Regions from separate parts of the Cellulomonas endometrii genome, predicted to be linked through region 3. Evidence: riboswitches for the same ligand, from Rfam matches in the RefSeq annotation. Region 3 holds a riboswitch; each other region holds the start of a gene.
The links. Region 3 has a riboswitch for S-adenosylmethionine ahead of QNH85_RS09125 (ABC transporter substrate-binding protein). Riboswitches for the same ligand answer to the same signal wherever they lie in the genome.
Positions count from the first base shown of each region.

Region 1 (5,690 bases), on a different contig from region 3:
TGTTGAAGGTGTAGAGGTGGACGCCGGGCGCGCCGCCGTCGAGCACGGCGTTCGCCAGGTCGACGCCCAGGCGGGTGCCCGCGCGGTGCCGGCGGCCGACGTCGACGGGGTCCTCGGGGTCGAACGCGTCGAGCACGTCGAGGACCTGCGCCGGCACCTCCACGCCGGTGAGCTGCTGGACGCGGCGCAGGCGTGCGGGGTCGGTCATCGGGATGATCCCCGGGATGATCGGGATGACGACGCCCGCGTCCCGGGCCAGCGCCACGAGCTCGCAGTACGAGTCGACGTCGTAGAACACCTGGGTGATCGCGAAGTCCGCGCCGGCCTCCTGCTTGGCGAGCAGCGCCGCGATGTCCTGCTCCCGCGTGCTGCCCGAGCCGGCGTTGCCCCGCGGGAACGCGGCGACCGCCACCGACAGCGGCCGGCTCGCCGCGCGGACGGCCTGCGCGGGGCTGGTGGCGCACCGGCGCCGCTCGATCTCCCGGAGCAGCGCCACCAGGGCGCTCGCCGTCGGCAGGCCCTCGGGGTGCGGCCGCCAGGACTCGTCGGCGGGCGGGTCGCCGCGCAGCGCCAGGAACGAGCGGACGCCCTCGTCCAGGAACTCCTCGACCGTGCGGGTCAGGTCCTCCCGCGAGGTGCCCACGCAGGTCAGGTGCGCGATCGGGCTGAGCGACGTCTCGCGCAGCAGCCGCCGCACGAGCGCCCGGGTGGTCTGCCGGGTGCTGCCGGACGCGCCGTAGGTGACGGACACGAAGTCCGGGCGCGCGGCGGCGAGCTGCTGCACCGTGGACCACAGCCGCGGTGCGGCGTCCGGGTTCCGCGGCGGGAACAGCTCGAACGACACGGTGGGGCGGTCGACGGCACCGAGGCCGTCGGCCACCGCGTCGTCGGCCGTGGGGTGCGCGGGTGCGCCAGTACTGCTCATCGTCAGCTCCATCGAACCTGGCGGAAGCACCCACACCCTCACGAGGAGGGGGGTTGCTGCGACGTCGACGAGCCAGGTCTCTCGGCCGCTCTGGATGGTGTGGCCACCGTAGAGCCCGCCCCGGAGGGTGTCCAGTGCCCCTGATGCGTCATCTACTCGTGACGGGGACCACACGCGGAGGGCTGCGCGTGCGGGTCGCTGGGCGGCGTGCCAGGGTCGGCCGATGACCGACCTGCGCGCCGTCCCGCTGCCCGCCACCCGCCTCCGGGTCCCCGACCTGGTGGCCGCTGCCCGGGCGGCCGGCACCGTGACCGGTCGCGCCGAGGTGCTCGGGGACGCGCGCGCGGAGCTGGGGGAGCGGCCCCTCTGGGACGCGTCGGCGGACGCGCTGGTCTGGGTCGACATCGACGGCCGCACCGTGCACCGGTGGGCCGGCGGCGACCCCCTGCGGGACAGCCTGTCGAACGTCCCGTCGCAGGTGGGGGTCGCCTGGCCCACCGCGTCCGGGGGGCTGCTGCTCGCGACCGCGGACGGGCTCGGCGTCCACGACGGCACCACGCTCGGACCGGTCACCCGGCCCGGCGACATGCCGGCCGGGTACCGGTTCAACGACGGCGGGTGCGACCCGGCCGGGCGGTTCTGGGTGGCGAGCATGCCGCGGGACGGGTCACCCGGTGACGGCACGGTCTACCGGGTGTCGTCCGGCGGGTCCGCCGACGGGTCCGCCGCTGCGGACGGGCTCGACGTCCGGGCGGTGCACACGGGCGTCGGCATCGGGAACGGGCTGGCGTGGAGCCCCGACGGCGGCACGTGCTACCTGACGGACACCGCGGCCGGGGTGGTGTTCCGGATGCCGTACGACGTCGCGTCCGGCACGTGCGGGGAGCCGGAGGTGCTCCTCGCGTTCGACCCGGACGGGCCGACCCCGGACGGCACCGCGGTGGACGCCGAGGGGTGCCTGTGGCTCGCGGTGTACGGCGCCGGGTGCGTGCTGCGGGTCTCGCCGGACGGGACCCCGGTGGGCGTGGTCGAGGCGCCGACGCCGGACGTGACGTGCCCGGGGTTCGGGGCGCCGGGTGCCGGGCGGCTGTTCGTGACGACCGCCGCGGCCGACGGCGACCCGCTGGGCGGGGCGGTGCTCGGGTGCGCCGTCGCGGTCGACGGGCTGCCGGTGCCGCGGTTCGCCGACCGGTGAGCCGGCGCTCCCCGGCGCGTTGCCCGCGGTCCCACCTCAGTCCTCCCCGGGAGCAGGCTCACCGACGACGGTGAGGCGCCCACCCAGCGCGGACGCGAGGCGCACCAGCGTGTCCCTGGTCGGGTTGCCGAGCCCGCGTTCGATGCGGCTGATGTCCGCCTGCTGAACCGACGCCCGCTGCGCGAGCTGTGCCTGACTGAGGTGGTTCTCCCGGCGGAGTGCCGCGATGTCCTGGCCCAGCCGTTCGTCCGCTGCCAGCCGGGCACGGAGATCGGCCCCCGTCCGGTTCGCGACGGCCTGGACGTCGGGGGTCCACCCCGCTCGGACGTCCTCTGCGATCTGGCGGTACGGCGTCGTGGCCATGGCGCACCTCCCGTGCTGTCCTGGCTGATCTTATGTGCTGACGCACATGGGACGTCAAGTGCTCGCCCGCCAGGCGGCGAGGTGGCGCCTGGCCGCCGCGATCTCCCGGCGCTGCCGTCGTTCCGACGGGTCACGTCCCTTGTCGTACGCGTGGAGCAGCAGGACGACGCGATCGCCGTGGAAGGTCGCGAAGATCCGCAGGAGCACCGTGCGGCGAGCACCGCGGAACGGTTCGGAGGGCGACCTCTGGCCGCGGGAGAGGACGGCGGCGAGGGACTGCCGGACACGCAGCTCGTACAGGCCGCCGCCGAGAGCGCGGCACCACTCGGTTCCCACCAGGTCGAGGCCGTGCGGCTCGACGACATGAGTCAGCACCGCGTCGACCACGGCCTGCGTGTACGGGTCGGCCCGGCGGAACCACCGCTCGAACCCGGACGTTCCCGTGGCGTCGTCCCCCCAGACCTCGACCTGCCAGCGCCGTGGCGGTGGAGGATCGGCCGCCATCTGTGGTCAGCCCGCGGCGCGGGCCAGGACGACCGGGCAGTCCGCGAGGTGGTCGTCGACGATCCCGCACGCCTGCATCGCCGCGTACGCGGTGGTCGGGCCGACGAACCGGAACCCCCGCCGCTTCAGCTCCTTGGCGAGCGCGACGGAGGACGGCGTGGTGGCCGGCACCTCCGCGAAGCTGCGGGGGCGGGGCGCGTCGGCGCGGTCCACGGCGTAGGACCAGAACAGCTCGTCGAGGGTCCCGCCCGCGTCGTGCAGGTCGAGGAGCGCCCGCGCGTTCGCCACGGCGGCGACGATCTTCGCGCGGTTCCGGATGATCCCCGCGTCCGCCATGAGGCGCTCCACGTCGTGCTCGTCGTAGGTGGCGACGACCGCGGCGTCGAAGCCGGCGAAGGCCTCGCGGAACGCCTCGCGCTTGCGGAGCACGGTGATCCAGGCGAGGCCCGACTGGAACGCCTCGAGCGTCATGCGCTCGTACAGCTCGCGCTCCCCGTGGACGGGCCGGCCCCACTCCTCGTCGTGGTACCGCTCGTACAGCGGGTCGCCGTCGCCGAAGCAGCGGCGACCCGGGAGGGTCGGCCCGGCCGTGGCGGCGGTGACCGGGTGCACGGCGCCCGGTAGGAGCGGGCCGTCGTCGGGGGTGTCTGCGCTCGTCATGGCCGTCACTCTGCCCCACGGCGCCCACACCCCGCGGCCGTCCTCCACAGCCCGCGCCGCACCCGGAGCCTGTGGTCGGCTGGGCGCCCGGCGATCGGCCGACCGTCCGGGATGTGAACAAGATCCGTCTACGCACTGAGACGGCGTAGGGTCCATCCCGCGCTGGAGCACCACGAGCGTCACCTGAGCCGACCTGCGAGCCGACCACCACCGGGACGTCCACGGTGGTCCGCGCGCCGTCGACCGTCGCCGAACCGGAGCCCTCCCGCCATGTCAGCACCAGCAGTGCCCACCACCACGCCGGCCGCCCCGCGGCCGCTGAACTCGCCGTCCCGCGTCATCGCAGCGAGCCTCGTGGGCACCACCATCGAGTTCTACGACTTCTACGTCTACGCAACCGCCGCGGTCCTCGTGTTCCCGAAGCTGTTCTTCCCCACGGGGAACGACACGACGGCCCTGCTCGCGTCCTTCGCGGTGTTCGGCGCCGCGATGGTCGCCCGCCCGGTCGGCGCGATCTTCTTCGGCCACCTCGGGGACCGGCGGGGCCGCAAGACCACACTCGTGCTGTCCCTGCTCACCATGGGCGTCGCGACGTTCCTCATCGGCGTGCTGCCGACGTTCGGCCACATCGGCGTGGCGGCGACGGTCGCCCTGCTGGTGCTCCGGCTCGCGCAGGGCTTCGCGCTCGGTGGTGAGTGGTCCGGTGCGGCGCTGGTCGCCACGGAGAACGCCCCCGCCGGGAAGCGCGCCTGGTACGGCACCTTCCCGCAGCTCGGCGCTCCGCTCGGCTTCATCATCGCCAACGGCCTGTTCCTCGTCATCAACGGCGTGCTCGGCGAGGGGTCCGACGCGTTCATGTCGTGGGGCTGGCGCGTGCCGTTCCTGTTCTCCGCCGTCATGGTGATCATCGGCCTGTGGGTGCGGCTCCGGCTCGTGGAGTCCGAGGCGTTCACCGCCGCGGAGAAGAAGGGCCAGATCACCAAGATCCCGCTGGGCACGACGCTGAAGTTCCACTGGCGTGCCACGCTGCTCGGCACGTTCATCATGCTGGCGACGTACGTGCTGTTCTACCTGATGACGAACTTCACGCTCACCTACGGCACCCGCGCCGTGGCGCCGGAGGACGGCGAGCCGGGCGGCCTCGGCATCCCGTACGTGCACTTCGTGCTCATGCAGATCATCGGCGTGGTGTTCTTCGGGATCTTCACGCTGCTCGCCGGCCCGCTGGCCGACCGGGTCGGCCGCCGCAAGCTCCTGCTCTGGGTGACGTCCCTGATCATCGTGTTCGGGCTCAGCTTCAGCCTGTTCCTGACCGTGCGGGAGGACGTCGCGTTCACCGGCGCGATGACGCAGGCGTTCCTGGTGTTCGGCTTCACGCTCATGGGCGCGACGTTCGGCCCGATGGGCGCGCTGCTGCCGGAGCTGTTCCCGACGAACGTCCGGTACACCGGCTCCGCGATCGCCTACAACGTCTCGTCGATCCTGGGTGCCGCGCTGGCGCCGATCGTCGCGCTGGCGCTGTGGTCGGCGGCCGACGGGAGCACCTGGCTGGTCGGCGTGTACCTGTCGGGCGCCGCCGTCCTCACCCTCGTCGCGCTGATCCTCACGCGCGAGACGAAGGACCAGGACTACGGCCGCCTCTCCCACGAGGCCTGAGCAGCCCCACCCCAGCCGAGGTCGTCACTCCCGGCCGAGGTCGTCACGTCTGACGGACGACCTCGCGCCTGGGTGACGACCTCGCGGTGTGTCCGGGGCCTGTCCGGGACCGCTACGCCAGCGCCGCGAGGGCCTTGCGGATGCGCTTCTCGCTCACCGGGACCGGCGTGCCGAGCTGCTGGGCGAACAGGCTCACGCGCAGCTCCTCGAGCAGCCACCGCACCTCGGTCAGGGCGGCGAGGTCGGCCGGGACCGGCGTGCGGGACGTGACGCGGGCGCGGGTCTGGCCGAGCAGCTGCTCCAGGTCCCGCACCTGCCACGCCAGCTGCTCGTCCCGGGCGGGGTTCGACGAGGCGCGGTCGAGCCGGTACGCCGCGGCGCGCAGGT
Region 1 covers NZ_CATKPC010000020.1:28,451-34,140, forward strand. Annotated here, with positions in the region: gene QNH85_RS17055 (methylenetetrahydrofolate reductase) at 1-925, opposite strand, end outside; SAM riboswitch class I at 931-1,026, opposite strand; gene QNH85_RS17060 (SMP-30/gluconolactonase/LRE family protein) at 1,149-2,120, shown strand; gene QNH85_RS17065 (helix-turn-helix domain-containing protein) at 2,157-2,483, opposite strand; gene QNH85_RS17070 (hypothetical protein) at 2,538-2,870, opposite strand; gene QNH85_RS17075 (DNA-3-methyladenine glycosylase I) at 2,994-3,647, opposite strand; gene QNH85_RS17080 (MFS transporter) at 3,918-5,303, shown strand; gene hrpA (ATP-dependent RNA helicase HrpA) at 5,416-5,690, opposite strand, start outside.
Region 1: linked by a shared signal. The riboswitch ahead of QNH85_RS17055 (methylenetetrahydrofolate reductase) and the one ahead of QNH85_RS09125 (ABC transporter substrate-binding protein) in region 3 are both predicted to bind S-adenosylmethionine.

Region 2 (5,690 bases), on a different contig from region 3:
GTGCGGTTCGAGGACTGCCGGGTCGGGCGGCTCGACGTCACGCGGGCGCAGCTGCGGGAGGTCGACCTGCGCGGCGCGGACCTGGCCGGGCTGGACGGCACCGCGGGCCTCAAGGGCGCCACGATCAGCCGGCAGCAGCTGCTGGACCTGGCGGACGCGCTCGCGGAGCACCTGGGCGTCACCGTCCGCTGACCCCGTGGCGGGCGTGCGCGACCCGGGCCGGCCTGCCCCCCGCTCGGGCCGACCCGGGCCGCGGTCTCAGTCCTCCACCGCGGGGCCGCACGCGGCGGCCGCGGTGGCGGCGATGGCGTCGATGCCGGGCACCGCGGGCCGGGGCCGGGTGTCCCCGGCCACCGTCCAGCACCCGTCGACGACCTCGTACGCGGCGCGCGGCCCGTCGGCGACGAACGCGTGGAGCCCGGCGACGAGCCGGTCGACCGCGTCGGTCGTGGTGCCGACGCCGACCGACGCCCGCAGCGCCCCGCCGGTCACGCCGACCCGCGCGAGCAGCGGGTGCGCGCAGAACCGGCCGTCCCGCACGCCGATCCCGTGCTCCGCCGACAGGTACGCGGCGACGAGCCCGGAGTCGTGGTCGCCGAGCGTGAACGACACGACGCCCACCGGGTCGGCGGAGTCGGACCACAGCCGCAGCACCCGCGCGCCGGGCACGGTCGCGAGGCCCGCGAGCAGCCGGTCCCGCAGCGCCGTCTCGTGCGCGGCGAGCGCGCCGTCGGGCAGGGCCGCCAGGGTGTCGCACGCCTCCGCGAGCGCCACCGCGCCGAGCACGTTCGGCGAGCCGCCCTCGTGCCGCGCGGGCGCCGGCTGCCACAGCGTCCGGTCGGTGCGGACGTCGCGGACGGCGCCGCCGCCGGCGAGGTAGGGGGTCCCGGCGTCCAGCCAGTCCCGGCGCCCCACGAGCGCACCCGCCCCGAACGGCGCGTACGTCTTGTGCCCGGAGAACGCCACGTAGTCGACGCCCGACTCGGCCAGCGAGAACGCGCGGTGCGGGACGAGCTGCGCGCCGTCGACGGCCACGCGCGCTCCCGCCTCCTGCGCGAGCGCCACCACCGAGGCGATCGGCAGTGCCTCGCCGGTCACGTTGGACGCGCCCGTCACCGTGACCAGGGCGTACGGCTGCCGGGCCAGCTCATCGCGCAGGGCGACGAGCGTCTCCGCGACGGTCGGCGCGGACGGCAGGACCGTCGCCACCCGGCCGGAGCCGCGGACGGACCGCACCCAGGGCAGCAGGTTGGCGTGGTGCTCGACGTCGAGCACCAGCACCCGCCCGCCGTCGGGCACGCACCCGGCCAGCAGGTTGAGCGAGTCGGTGGTGTTCCGCGTGATGACCGCGACGTCGTCCTCGCGGGCCCCGACGAACCGCGCGACCGCCGACCGGGAGGCCTCGTACAGGGCCGTCGACACCTGCGACAGGTAACCCGCGCCGCGGTGCACGGACGCGTACAGCGGCAGCACCTCGACGACCCGCGCGGCGACGGACTCGAGCGCCGGCGCGGACGCCGCGTAGTCCAGGTTGGCGTACGGCACGGACCGGCCGTCGACCAGCGGGACGAGCGTGTCCCAGCCGACGACGGGCAGCAGCGCCTGCTCGGCGGTGACGGCGGTGGCACACGTGGTGGCGGTGGAGACGGACATGGGAGGACCCCCGGGTGGATCGATGGGGGCCCGGTGCGTCGACCGGGTCACCCCGCGCTTGCCGGCCACCGGACGGTGGACGGCCAGGTCGTCACCCGGGGCACCCCGCCGCGGAGGGAGGGTTGCCGGCCAGCGAGCCGGGGCTTCGCGCTGGCGCTCATGACCTGCCACGAGGATGGGGCGGGCGCGGCGGAGGTGTCAACCGGCGTCCAGCCACCGGCACGGGTGAACCCGCCGCGGACCAGAAGGGGACCGGCCGTGGACCGGCCGTGGACGAGGGGAGTGACGCCCCCGGCCGATGGCGTAGCATCGCCGCACCATCCAGAGCGGCCGAGAGATCTGGCTCGTCGACGCCGCAGCAACCCGCGGTCCGCCTCCTCGCGAGCCGGACCGGCCGAGGGTGCTTCCGCCAGGTCCGATGGAGGAGACGCATGACCGACACCGACGACCGCCTGCGCTACCGCCTGCTGACGGGGCCGGACGACCGCTCGTTCTGCGAACGGGTCAGCGAGGCGCTGGCCGACGGCTACGAGCTGCACGGCGCCCCCGCGGCGACCTTCGACGGCCAGCGCGTGATCGTGGCGCAGGCCGTCGTGCTGCCCGCGTCCGCCACGGCCCGGGTGCGGCCGCTGTGAGCGCGCGGCACGGGCACGGCTACGCCGGCGACCTGACCCCGCAGGAGGCCTGGGACCTGCTCGCGTCCGACGAGCGCGCCGTCCTGGTCGACGTCCGCACCGAGGGCGAGTGGCAGACCATCGGCGTCCCCGACACGGGCGACCTGGCCGGCGAGGACACCGCCGAGCGCACCGCCTTCGTGCAGTGGACCGACGCGTTCGGCCGCCCGAACCCGCGGTTCCTCGACGAGCTCGCGCGCGCCGGGATCACGCCCGACGACCCGCGGCCCGTCGTGTTCCTGTGCCGGTCCGGCGTGCGCTCCGTCGCCGCCGCGAGCACCGCGACCGCCGCGGGCCTCGGCCCGGCGTACAACGTCCTGAGCGGGTTCGAGGGCGACGTCGGCCCCGACGGCCGCCGCGGCCACCAGGGCTGGCGCGCCGAGGGGCTCCCGTGGCGGGAGGCGTGACCACCCCCGGCCCCGGCGACTGGCAGGACGACCGGCTCCCGCGCGAGGGGCTGCGGCCGGACACGCTCGCGGTCCGCGGCGGCACCGTCCGCACCGGGTTCCAGGAGACGTCCGAGGCGCTGTTCCTCACCCAGGGGTACGTCTACGCCCACGCGGCCGACGCGGAGGCCGCGTTCGCCGGCGAGAGCGACCGGTTCCTGTACTCCCGGTACGGCAACCCCACGGTGTCGAGCTTCGAGGAGCGGCTGCGCCTGCTCGAGGGCGCCGAGGCCTGCTACGCGACGGCGTCCGGCATGTCCGCGGTGTTCACGGCCCTCGCGGCGCTGGTCCGCTCCGGGTCGCGCGTGGTCGCCGCCCGGGCGCTGTTCGGGTCGTCGGTGGTGATCTTCGACGAGATCTTCGCGAAGTGGGGCGTCCGGACCGACTACGTCGACGGGCACGTCCCCGAGCAGTGGGAGGCCGCGCTCGCCACCCCCGCGGACGTCGTGTTCTTCGAGACCCCGTCGAACCCGATGCAGGACCTCGTGGACATCGCCACCGTCAGCCGCCTGGCGCACGCGGCCGGCGCGGTCGTCGTGGTCGACAACGTGTTCGCGACGCCCGTCCTGTCCCGGCCGCTCGCGTTCGGCGCCGACGTCGTCGTGTACTCGGCGACCAAGCACATCGACGGGCAGGGGCGCGTCCTCGGCGGGGCGATCCTGGGCACCGACGCGTTCGTGCACGGCCCGGTGCAGACGCTGATCCGGAACACGGGGCCCTCGCTCAGCCCGTTCAACGCGTGGGTGCTGCTCAAGGGCCTGGAGACGCTGTCGCTGCGGGTGCGGCACCAGACGGCGTCCGCGCTGACCCTCGCCGGCCGGCTGGAGCAGCACCCCGCCGTCGCGTCGGTCCGGTACCCGTACCTGCCGTCGCACCCGCAGCACGACCTCGCGCTCGCGCAGCAGGACGGCGGCGGGACCGTCGTGACGTTCGACCTGCGGGTGCCCGAGGGCGCCGGGCCGGACGTGGCGAAGAAGTCGACGTACGCGTTCCTCGACGCCCTGCGGGTCGTCGACATCTCGAACAACCTGGGCGACGCGAAGTCCCTGGTCACGCACCCGGCGACGACCACCCACCGCAAGCTCGGCCCGGCCGGGCGCGCGGCGGTCGGCATCGCGGAGTCCACCGTGCGGCTGTCGGTCGGGCTCGAGGACCCCGCCGACCTCAGCGACGACCTGGAGCAGGCGCTGGCGGCGCTGGAGGGCTGACCGCCGGCGCCGCGGGCTCCGCGGCCGCGCGCGGCCGCCAGCGCAGCAGCGCGACGAGGGCGAGCGCCGTCGGGACGAGCGCGAGGACGGCGCCGTTCGCGATCACGGACGGCCACGACGTGCCGGCGCCCGACGGCGGTCCGACGACGAGCAGCGTCGCGGCCGCGGTGGTGACGACCGCCGTCGCGAGCGTGGTGAGCGCGATCGCGACCGCACGCGCCGGCCGGCCCCGCGGCGGCAGGGACGGGGCGACCGCGAGCACGCCCAGGCCGACCACCGTCAGCGCGGCCGTGCACGGCAGCGTGAGGAACGCGACCAGGTACAGGCTGTAGCCCGCGCCGGCCAGGACGTCCGCCGGCGACATGCCCAGCACCAGCGCGAGGACCAGCCACCCGCCGACGAGCACCGCGGGCAGCGCGAGGCCGGCGAGCACCCAGTGCCACAGACGAGTCACGCACTCAACCTAGCGAGCAGCCGCTCCAGCCCGCGCGGCTCCGGGGCCTCAGGCGGCGACGAGGGCCCGGAGCTGCGCCGCGGCGGCCGGTCCGCCGGCCAGCGGGTGCAGCACGACCCCGTCGACGCCGGCCCGGCGCGCGAGCTCGCGCACCTCGGCCACGAGGCGGTCGGCGGTCGTCACGACCCGGGTGTCCGCCGGCGACCACGTGAGCCCGGCCAGGGCGTCGAGGTGCTCGAGCTGCGACCGCTTGCGGCGGGCGGTCCTCTCGTCGCCCGCGAGCACCACCTCCAGGTCCAGCAGCACCCGCACCTCCGCCCGGTCGCGGCCCGACGCGGCGACGGCCTCCTCCACCAGGGCGGCGACCCGCGACAGCGCGCCCACGGACGGCACGGCGACGGAGAACTCGAGCCGGATGACGTCGGCGTGCACCGCGGCCAGGGCGATCGCCGACTCGGACCCGGGGCGCGACTCCACGGTGCGCACGCCGTAGTCGGGGGCGAGCACGTGGATGGTCGGGTCGGGCGCGGGCGGATGCGCGGGAGCCGGGGCGTGCCGGCGGGCGAGCGGCAGGACGACGGGCAGGTGACGTGCGGCGGCCGCGGGCGCGCGGTCCAGGACGGGCTGAGCCATGGGGTGTCCTCGAGGGGTGGGGCGGGGTGCGCGGCGAGGGCCGTACCGGCCGCGGGCGCGCGAGGTCGTCAGCTCAGCGACAACAGACCCGGCTCAGGAACACGCGAGCACGGTAACCGGCCGGGCGGGCGGGGCACCACGGCGCGTCCACATGCCGGTCCCCGGTGTCGGCGGGTCAGACCGCCGGGGGCGTGAGCGTGCGGCCGAGGTACAGGCCCAGCGGGTCGCCCTCCCAGTCGCCGAACGGCAGCACCGGCCGGTACCCGAGCGCCCGGTACAGGGTCAGCGCCCCCGGCTCGGCGACGCTCGTCCGCAGCACCACGGCGCGCGTCCCGGCGTCCATCGCCGCCGCCTCCAGCGCGCGGACCATCGCGGCGACGACCTCCGACCGCCGGGACCCGTCGCGGACGTCCACGCCGAGCAGCTCCGCGGTCGTGCCCGGGTCGCCCTCGGTCAGCCCGTGCGGCCGGCCCAGCGACGCGGTGCCGGCGGGACGGCCGCCGACGCGCGCGACCACCGCCGCGAGGGCGCCCGGGCGAGGGTCGAGCACGACCTCGACGTCCGGCCCCGGGACCGGCGGCGGCACCGCGCGCGACCCACGCCCCGCCGCGTCGGCACCGGC
Region 2 covers NZ_CATKPC010000021.1:16,298-21,987, reverse strand. Annotated here, with positions in the region: gene QNH85_RS17350 (pentapeptide repeat-containing protein) at 1-192, shown strand, start outside; gene QNH85_RS17345 (aminotransferase class V-fold PLP-dependent enzyme) at 259-1,653, opposite strand; SAM riboswitch class IV at 1,703-1,818, opposite strand; SAM riboswitch class I at 1,968-2,078, shown strand; partial or broken gene QNH85_RS17340 (DUF1737 domain-containing protein) at 2,085-2,261, shown strand; gene QNH85_RS17335 (rhodanese-like domain-containing protein) at 2,285-2,734, shown strand; gene QNH85_RS17330 (O-succinylhomoserine sulfhydrylase) at 2,731-3,981, shown strand; gene QNH85_RS17325 (hypothetical protein) at 3,938-4,435, opposite strand; gene QNH85_RS17320 (hypothetical protein) at 4,484-5,068, opposite strand; gene QNH85_RS17315 (GNAT family N-acetyltransferase) at 5,244-5,690, opposite strand, start outside.
Region 2: linked by a shared signal. The riboswitch ahead of QNH85_RS17345 (aminotransferase class V-fold PLP-dependent enzyme) and the one ahead of QNH85_RS09125 (ABC transporter substrate-binding protein) in region 3 are both predicted to bind S-adenosylmethionine.

Region 3 (5,690 bases):
CCACGCCGAGCATCGTGAAGGCGGGGATCGCCGCGTTGCGCAGGGCGTGCCCGAGGTGCACGCGCAGCCGCCCGGCGCCCTTCGCCCGGGCGGTCTCCACGTACGGCTCGCCGAGGGTGCTGCGCAGGCTGCGGGACAGCACCTGGGCGAGCTGGGCGCCCGGCGGGACGGCCAGCGTGACGGCGGGGAGCACCAGGCTGCGCCACCCGTCGTTGCCGATCGCCGGCAGCAGCCCCGCGCGGAACGACACCCACTGCAGCAGCACGAGGCCCACGAAGAACGTGGGCAGCGCGACCCCGAGCGGCGGCAGCGCCGACAGCGCCTGGCGCAGCGCCCGGCTGCGCGGCAGCACTGAGGCGACGGCGAGCACGGTACCGCCGGCCACCGCGAGCGCCAGCGCGGCACCCGTCAGCTTCAGGGTCTCCGGCAGCGCCTGGGCGACGAGCGTCCCCGCCGGTGCGCCCGACTGGTACGAGGCCCCGAAGTCCAGCCGCAGGGCCCGCCACAGCGCGTCGGCGTACTGCACGAGCACGGGCCGGTCCAGGCCGTACTGCGCGCGCAGGTCGTCGAGCAGCGCCGGGTCGACGTCCTGCACCTCGCCGCCGGCGCCGGCCGCGAGCGCGGCGGGGTCGCTGGGCAGCAGGTAGAGGACGAAGAACGCGAGGGTGAACGCCGCCCAGAGCACGAGCAGGCCCTGGGCGGCGCGCCGCACGAGGTACCGGGCCATCAGCTGGCGTCCACCCACGCGTCGTAGAAGTCCAGCCGGCTGGAGCCCTCGAACGTCAGGCCGTGCACGTGCTCCGCGGCGGCGATCGTGGTCGACAGCTCGTAGACCGGGATGGCGTGACCGTGCTCGATCAGCAGCCGCGACGCCGCGGTGACCAGCTCCTCGCGCGCGGCGGGGTCGGTGGCGGCGGCGGACCGGTCGAGCAGGTCGTCGACCTCCTCCGGCGCCCGCTTGTTGATGTTGCGGGCGTTCGCGGAGAACACGGTCCGGAGCACGTCCGGGTCGGACCGGGTGAGGTTGTAGTAGTCGAAGTCGAAGTCCCCGTCGGCCTTGATCGCCGTGGACTCCGCGATCTCGACGTGCTGGAGCTGGAGGTCGACGCCGATCTGCCGGAGCTGCTGCTGCACCAGCTCGAGCGGCGCGGGGTCCTGCCAGAACGTCACGGTCGTCGACAGCCGCTGGCCGTCCTTCTCGCGGATGCCGTCGTCGCCGACCGCCCAGCCCGCGTCGTCCAGCAGCTGCTCGGCGCCCTGCGGGTCGTAGGCGAGGTCGTCCGCGAGTGACTCGAACAGCGGCGTGGAGTGGGACAGCACGCCGGACGCGGCCTGGTCGCGCTCGGTCAGGACGGTGTCGACGATCTGCTGCCGGTCGATGCCCTTCGAGATGGCGACGCGGACGGCCTCGTCGGACGCCAGCGGGCTCGACTCGTTCGGGAACAGCTGGTAGGCGACGCCGGGGTTGGCGCGCTGCTCGAGCCAGAACCCGTTGCCGTCGAACTGCGCCTGGTCGACGGGGTTGATCGCCGCCGTCGCGTCGATCTGGCCGGACTGCAGGCTGCCCGCGCGGACCGAGGCCTCGGGGATGACCTGGAACGTCACGGTGTCGAGGTAGGCCTCGCCGGTGTGGTCGTTCGCGGCCGAGCCCCAGGCGTAGCCGTCGACCTTGGAGAGCACGACCTCCTGGTCCTGCGTGTACGACTCGACCGCGAACGGCCCAGAGCCCACGTAGTCGCCGGCGCACCGCTCCTCGGGCGTCAGCGTCGCCGACGCGGGCGACAGCAGGCCGAGCGAGAACGTCGAGCTCGCCTGCAGGAACTGCGCGCTCGGGGCGGCGAAGTCCACGGTCACGGTCCGCTCGTCGACGACCGTCGTGCCCTCGTACCCGACCAGGTACTGCGAGCCGAGCGACGCCGTGGCGCCCAGGGCGACGATCGTGTCGAAGTTCGTCTTCACGGACGCGGCGTCGATCGGCGTGCCGTCGGCGTACACGGCGTCGTCCCGCAGGTGGAACGTGTAGCTCGACGCGTCGTCGCCGACCTCCCAGCTCTCGGCGAGCCACGGCACGATCTCGCCGGACTCCGGGTCCTGGGCGGTCAGGGACGCGACGGTCTGGCGGGCCACGGCGATCGCGTCGTTGTTGCCGACCTGCTGCGGGTCGATGCAGCGGGAGTCGACGGTGATCGCGAACCGGAGGTCGCCGCCCTCGACGGGCTCGGCCGACGCGGCGGCGTCCGTGGGGCCGTCACCGCCGGAGCCGCCCGCGCCGCCCGAGCACGCGCCGAGCAGCAGGGTCGTGGCGGCGAGGGCGGCGGCGGCGCCCGAGCGGGCGTCCCGCCGGCGGGGAGGTGTGGTCATGCTGAGCTCCTGGTGGTCGCCGGCAGGGGCCGGCCGGCGCGGGGCCGGAGCGCGCGGGGGCGCGGTCCGGCGGCCGTTGCCGTGCTTACCCGTCCCGCGGTCGCGGTCGGGTCAGGTCGTTCCCGGAGCACCCCGTCACGTCGAAGGGTTGCTGGCCAGCGAGCCGGGCCTTGGTGCTGGCGCTCGTCACCCGGGGGTGAGGGAACCCGCGGCGGCGGGGCCGGTCAAGGAGCCGCCGCGGGGTTCTCACATGCCGGATCCGGGTGTCGCCGCGGTGAACCCGGCCGCCCGGCGCGGGTCCGCCGCGCTCCACAGGTCGGTCGTCACCTCGGCCCTCACGAGCGGCGCGACCTCCTCGGCGAACCGGCGCAGCACGTCCTCCTGCTCCGCCGGGTCGAGCAGGTGGTTCACCGAGACGGACTGCAGCACGTGCCCGTAGGACGCGTGGTAGTCGAGGATCTTCTCGGCCACCCGCTCCGGGGACCCGACCAGGGCCGGCCCGCGCTCGACCGCCTCCTCCAGGGTCCGGAAGCTCGGCGCCCTCCCGACGGCGTCCGCCCCGTACCCGCGGCGCGCAGCGGCGTCCACCTGCCCCTGGTACAGCGGCCGGTACTGGGCGACCGCCGCCTCGGTGGTGTCGGCCAGGAACAGGCCGCCGGACCCGGCGCCGACGAACGCCGCCGCCGGGTCGTGCCCGTGCGCGGCGTACCGCTCGCGGTAGTGGTCGATCAGCACCTGGTAGTTCTCCCGCGGCTGGAGCGCGTTCGCCGTGACGACCGGGTCGCCCCACCGCGCCGCGAGCTCGACCGCGAACCGGGACGTCGCCGACCCGTGCCAGATGCGGAACGGACCCGCGTACGGGCGGGGCAGGGTGGTGGCGTGCTCGAGGCGGTGCCGGTGCCGGCCCTCCCAGGTCACGTCCTCCTCGGACAGCAGCAGCCGGAGCAGCTCGTAGTTCTCCTCGAGGTACTCGTACTGCCTGCCGACGTCGAGCCCCAGCAGCGGGTACTGCAGCACCTCGTTGCCCTTGCCGATGACGATCTCCAGCCGCCCGCGGGACAGCTGGTCGACGGTGGCGAGGTCCTCCGCGACCCGCACGGGGTCGAGCAGCGCCAGGACCGTGACGCCGGTCGACAGCAGGATGCGGCTGGTCGACACCGCGACCGCCCCGAGGATCACCGTGGGGGCGGACGACAGCACGTCGCCGGCGTGCCGCTCCCCCACGGCGAACGAGTCGAACCCCAGCTCCTCGGCCAGCACGGCGTGCCGCACCGTGCGCGCGAGCCGGTCCGCCGGCGGCACCGCCCTCCCGGTCACCGGGTGCGGCGGGTTGAAGACGATGTCGAGCAGCTGGAACCGCACGCCGCGTCCCGCTCAGGCCGCGGCGGCGGCAGCGGCGGCGTCGCGGGCGGCGACCCCCTCGCGCACGAGCGGGATGACGTACCGGCCGAAGTCCACGGCGTCGTCGAGCAGGTCGTACCCGCGCGCCGAGATGATCCGGACACCGCGGTCGTAGTACGCCAGCAGCGCCTCCGCGACCTGCTCCGGCGTGCCGACGAGCGCGTTGGAGTTGCCCGCGCCGCCCGTGGCCCGGGCCGTCGCGGTCCACAGCACGGAGTCGAACCGGTCGCCCTGCGCCGCGATCTCCAGGAGCCGCTGCGACCCCGCGTTCTCCGGCTTGTCGGCCGGGTGCCGGGGGCTCAGCACGCCGCCGAGGGCCGCCTTGCGCGCCTCGATCCGGTCCAGCACCCGGTGCGCCTTCTCCCAGGCGAGCTCCTCGGTGGGCGCGATGATCGGCCGGAAGGCGGCGTGGATCCGGGGCGGGGTCGCGCGCCCGGCTGCGGCGGCCTCGGCGTGCACCCGGTCGATCTGCTCCTGCGTGCGGTCCAGCGGCTCGCCCCACACCGCGAAGATGTCGGCCTCGGCCGCGCCGACCCGGAACGCCGCGTCGGAGGACCCGCCGAACGAGATGGTCGGCACGTGCCCGTCCACCGGCCGGGTGTCGAGGCGGAAGTCGTCGAAGTCGTAGAACCGGCCGTGGTGGTCGAACGGCTCGGCGGACGTCCACGCCTGCCGGACGATCTGGATGTACTCCTGGGTGCGCGCGTACCGCTCGTCCTTGGTGAGGGTGTCGCCCTCGCGCTGCTGCTCGTGGTCGTTGCCGCCGGTGATGAAGTGCACCGACAGCCGCCCGCCCGACAGCTGGTCGAGCGTGGCGAACGTCTTGGCGGCGTAGGTCGGGTACGAGACGTTCGGCCGGTGCGCGAGCAGCAGCTCGATCGACTGCAGCCGGGCGGCGGTGTACGCCGCGAGCGCCGCCGGCTCCGGGCCGGACGACCCGTAGGCGAACAGCACGCGCGTCCAGCCGTTGTCCTCGTGGGCGCGCACGATGCGCTCCAGGAACGCCGGGTCGAACGGGCGGGTGGTGGCGGCGCGGGTCTCCGAGCCGTCGTTGGCGGTGGCGATGCCGAGGAACTCGACGGGCATGGTGGTGCCTTCCTGCGGGTGCGGGGGTGCGGGGGGATGTGCCGGGCGTTCAGGCCTGGTCGGCCGGGGCGGCCGGTTCCGTGGCGGGCAGGCCGGCGGCCTTCCAGGCGGGGAAGCCGCCGTCGACGTGCGACACGGTGTACCCGCGCGCGGCGAGCTCCTCGGCGACCGGTCCGGAGCCGGCGTTCGAGCCGCAGACCACGACCACCGGGGTGTCGATCGAGATCACCGGGGTGCCCACGGGCCCGAACAGGGCGTCCAGGTCGGTGCGGTCCGCGAGGGTCGCGCCCGGGATGTCGCCGTGCGCCGCGCGGCCGCCGGCGGACCGGACGTCGATCAGCAGGGCGCCGCGCTCGAACTCGGCGGCGGCCTCGGACGCGGGCCTCAGGGGCGGGGTGCTGGTCATGGTGTGCTCCTTCGTCAGGGGACGGGCTCGTCAGGGGACGGGCTCGTCAGGGGGTCGGGCGTGTCAGGGGACGAGGACCGGCACCGCGCCGGCCGTGGGGGCGGGCGAGACGGGGCGCCGCCACGCGTCGGCGAGGAGCGCGAACGACCGGCGCGCGTCGGCGGGGTCGTGCGTGGCGGTGGTGACCAGGAGCTCGTCGGCGCCGGTCACGCGCTGCAGCGTCTCCAGGCGGGCGACGACCGTCGCGGGGTCCCCGACCACGCGGGTGTCGACGCGGTCGGCCACGAGCGCCCGCTCGCCGGCGTCCCGCGCCTCCCACGGCACGGCGTCCCCGGGCCGCGGGTAGGCGACGGCGCCCGAGGCGCCGCGCCGGATGGACAGCACCCAGTCGGTGAACGGGGTCGCCAGCTCCCGGGCGCGCTCGACGGTGTCCGCG
Region 3 covers NZ_CATKPC010000006.1:167,079-172,768, reverse strand. Annotated here, with positions in the region: gene QNH85_RS09130 (ABC transporter permease) at 1-727, opposite strand, end outside; gene QNH85_RS09125 (ABC transporter substrate-binding protein) at 727-2,361, opposite strand; SAM riboswitch class IV at 2,438-2,552, opposite strand; gene QNH85_RS09120 (LLM class flavin-dependent oxidoreductase) at 2,608-3,723, opposite strand; gene QNH85_RS09115 (LLM class flavin-dependent oxidoreductase) at 3,736-4,848, opposite strand; gene QNH85_RS09110 (rhodanese-like domain-containing protein) at 4,898-5,254, opposite strand; gene QNH85_RS09105 (LLM class flavin-dependent oxidoreductase) at 5,318-5,690, opposite strand, start outside.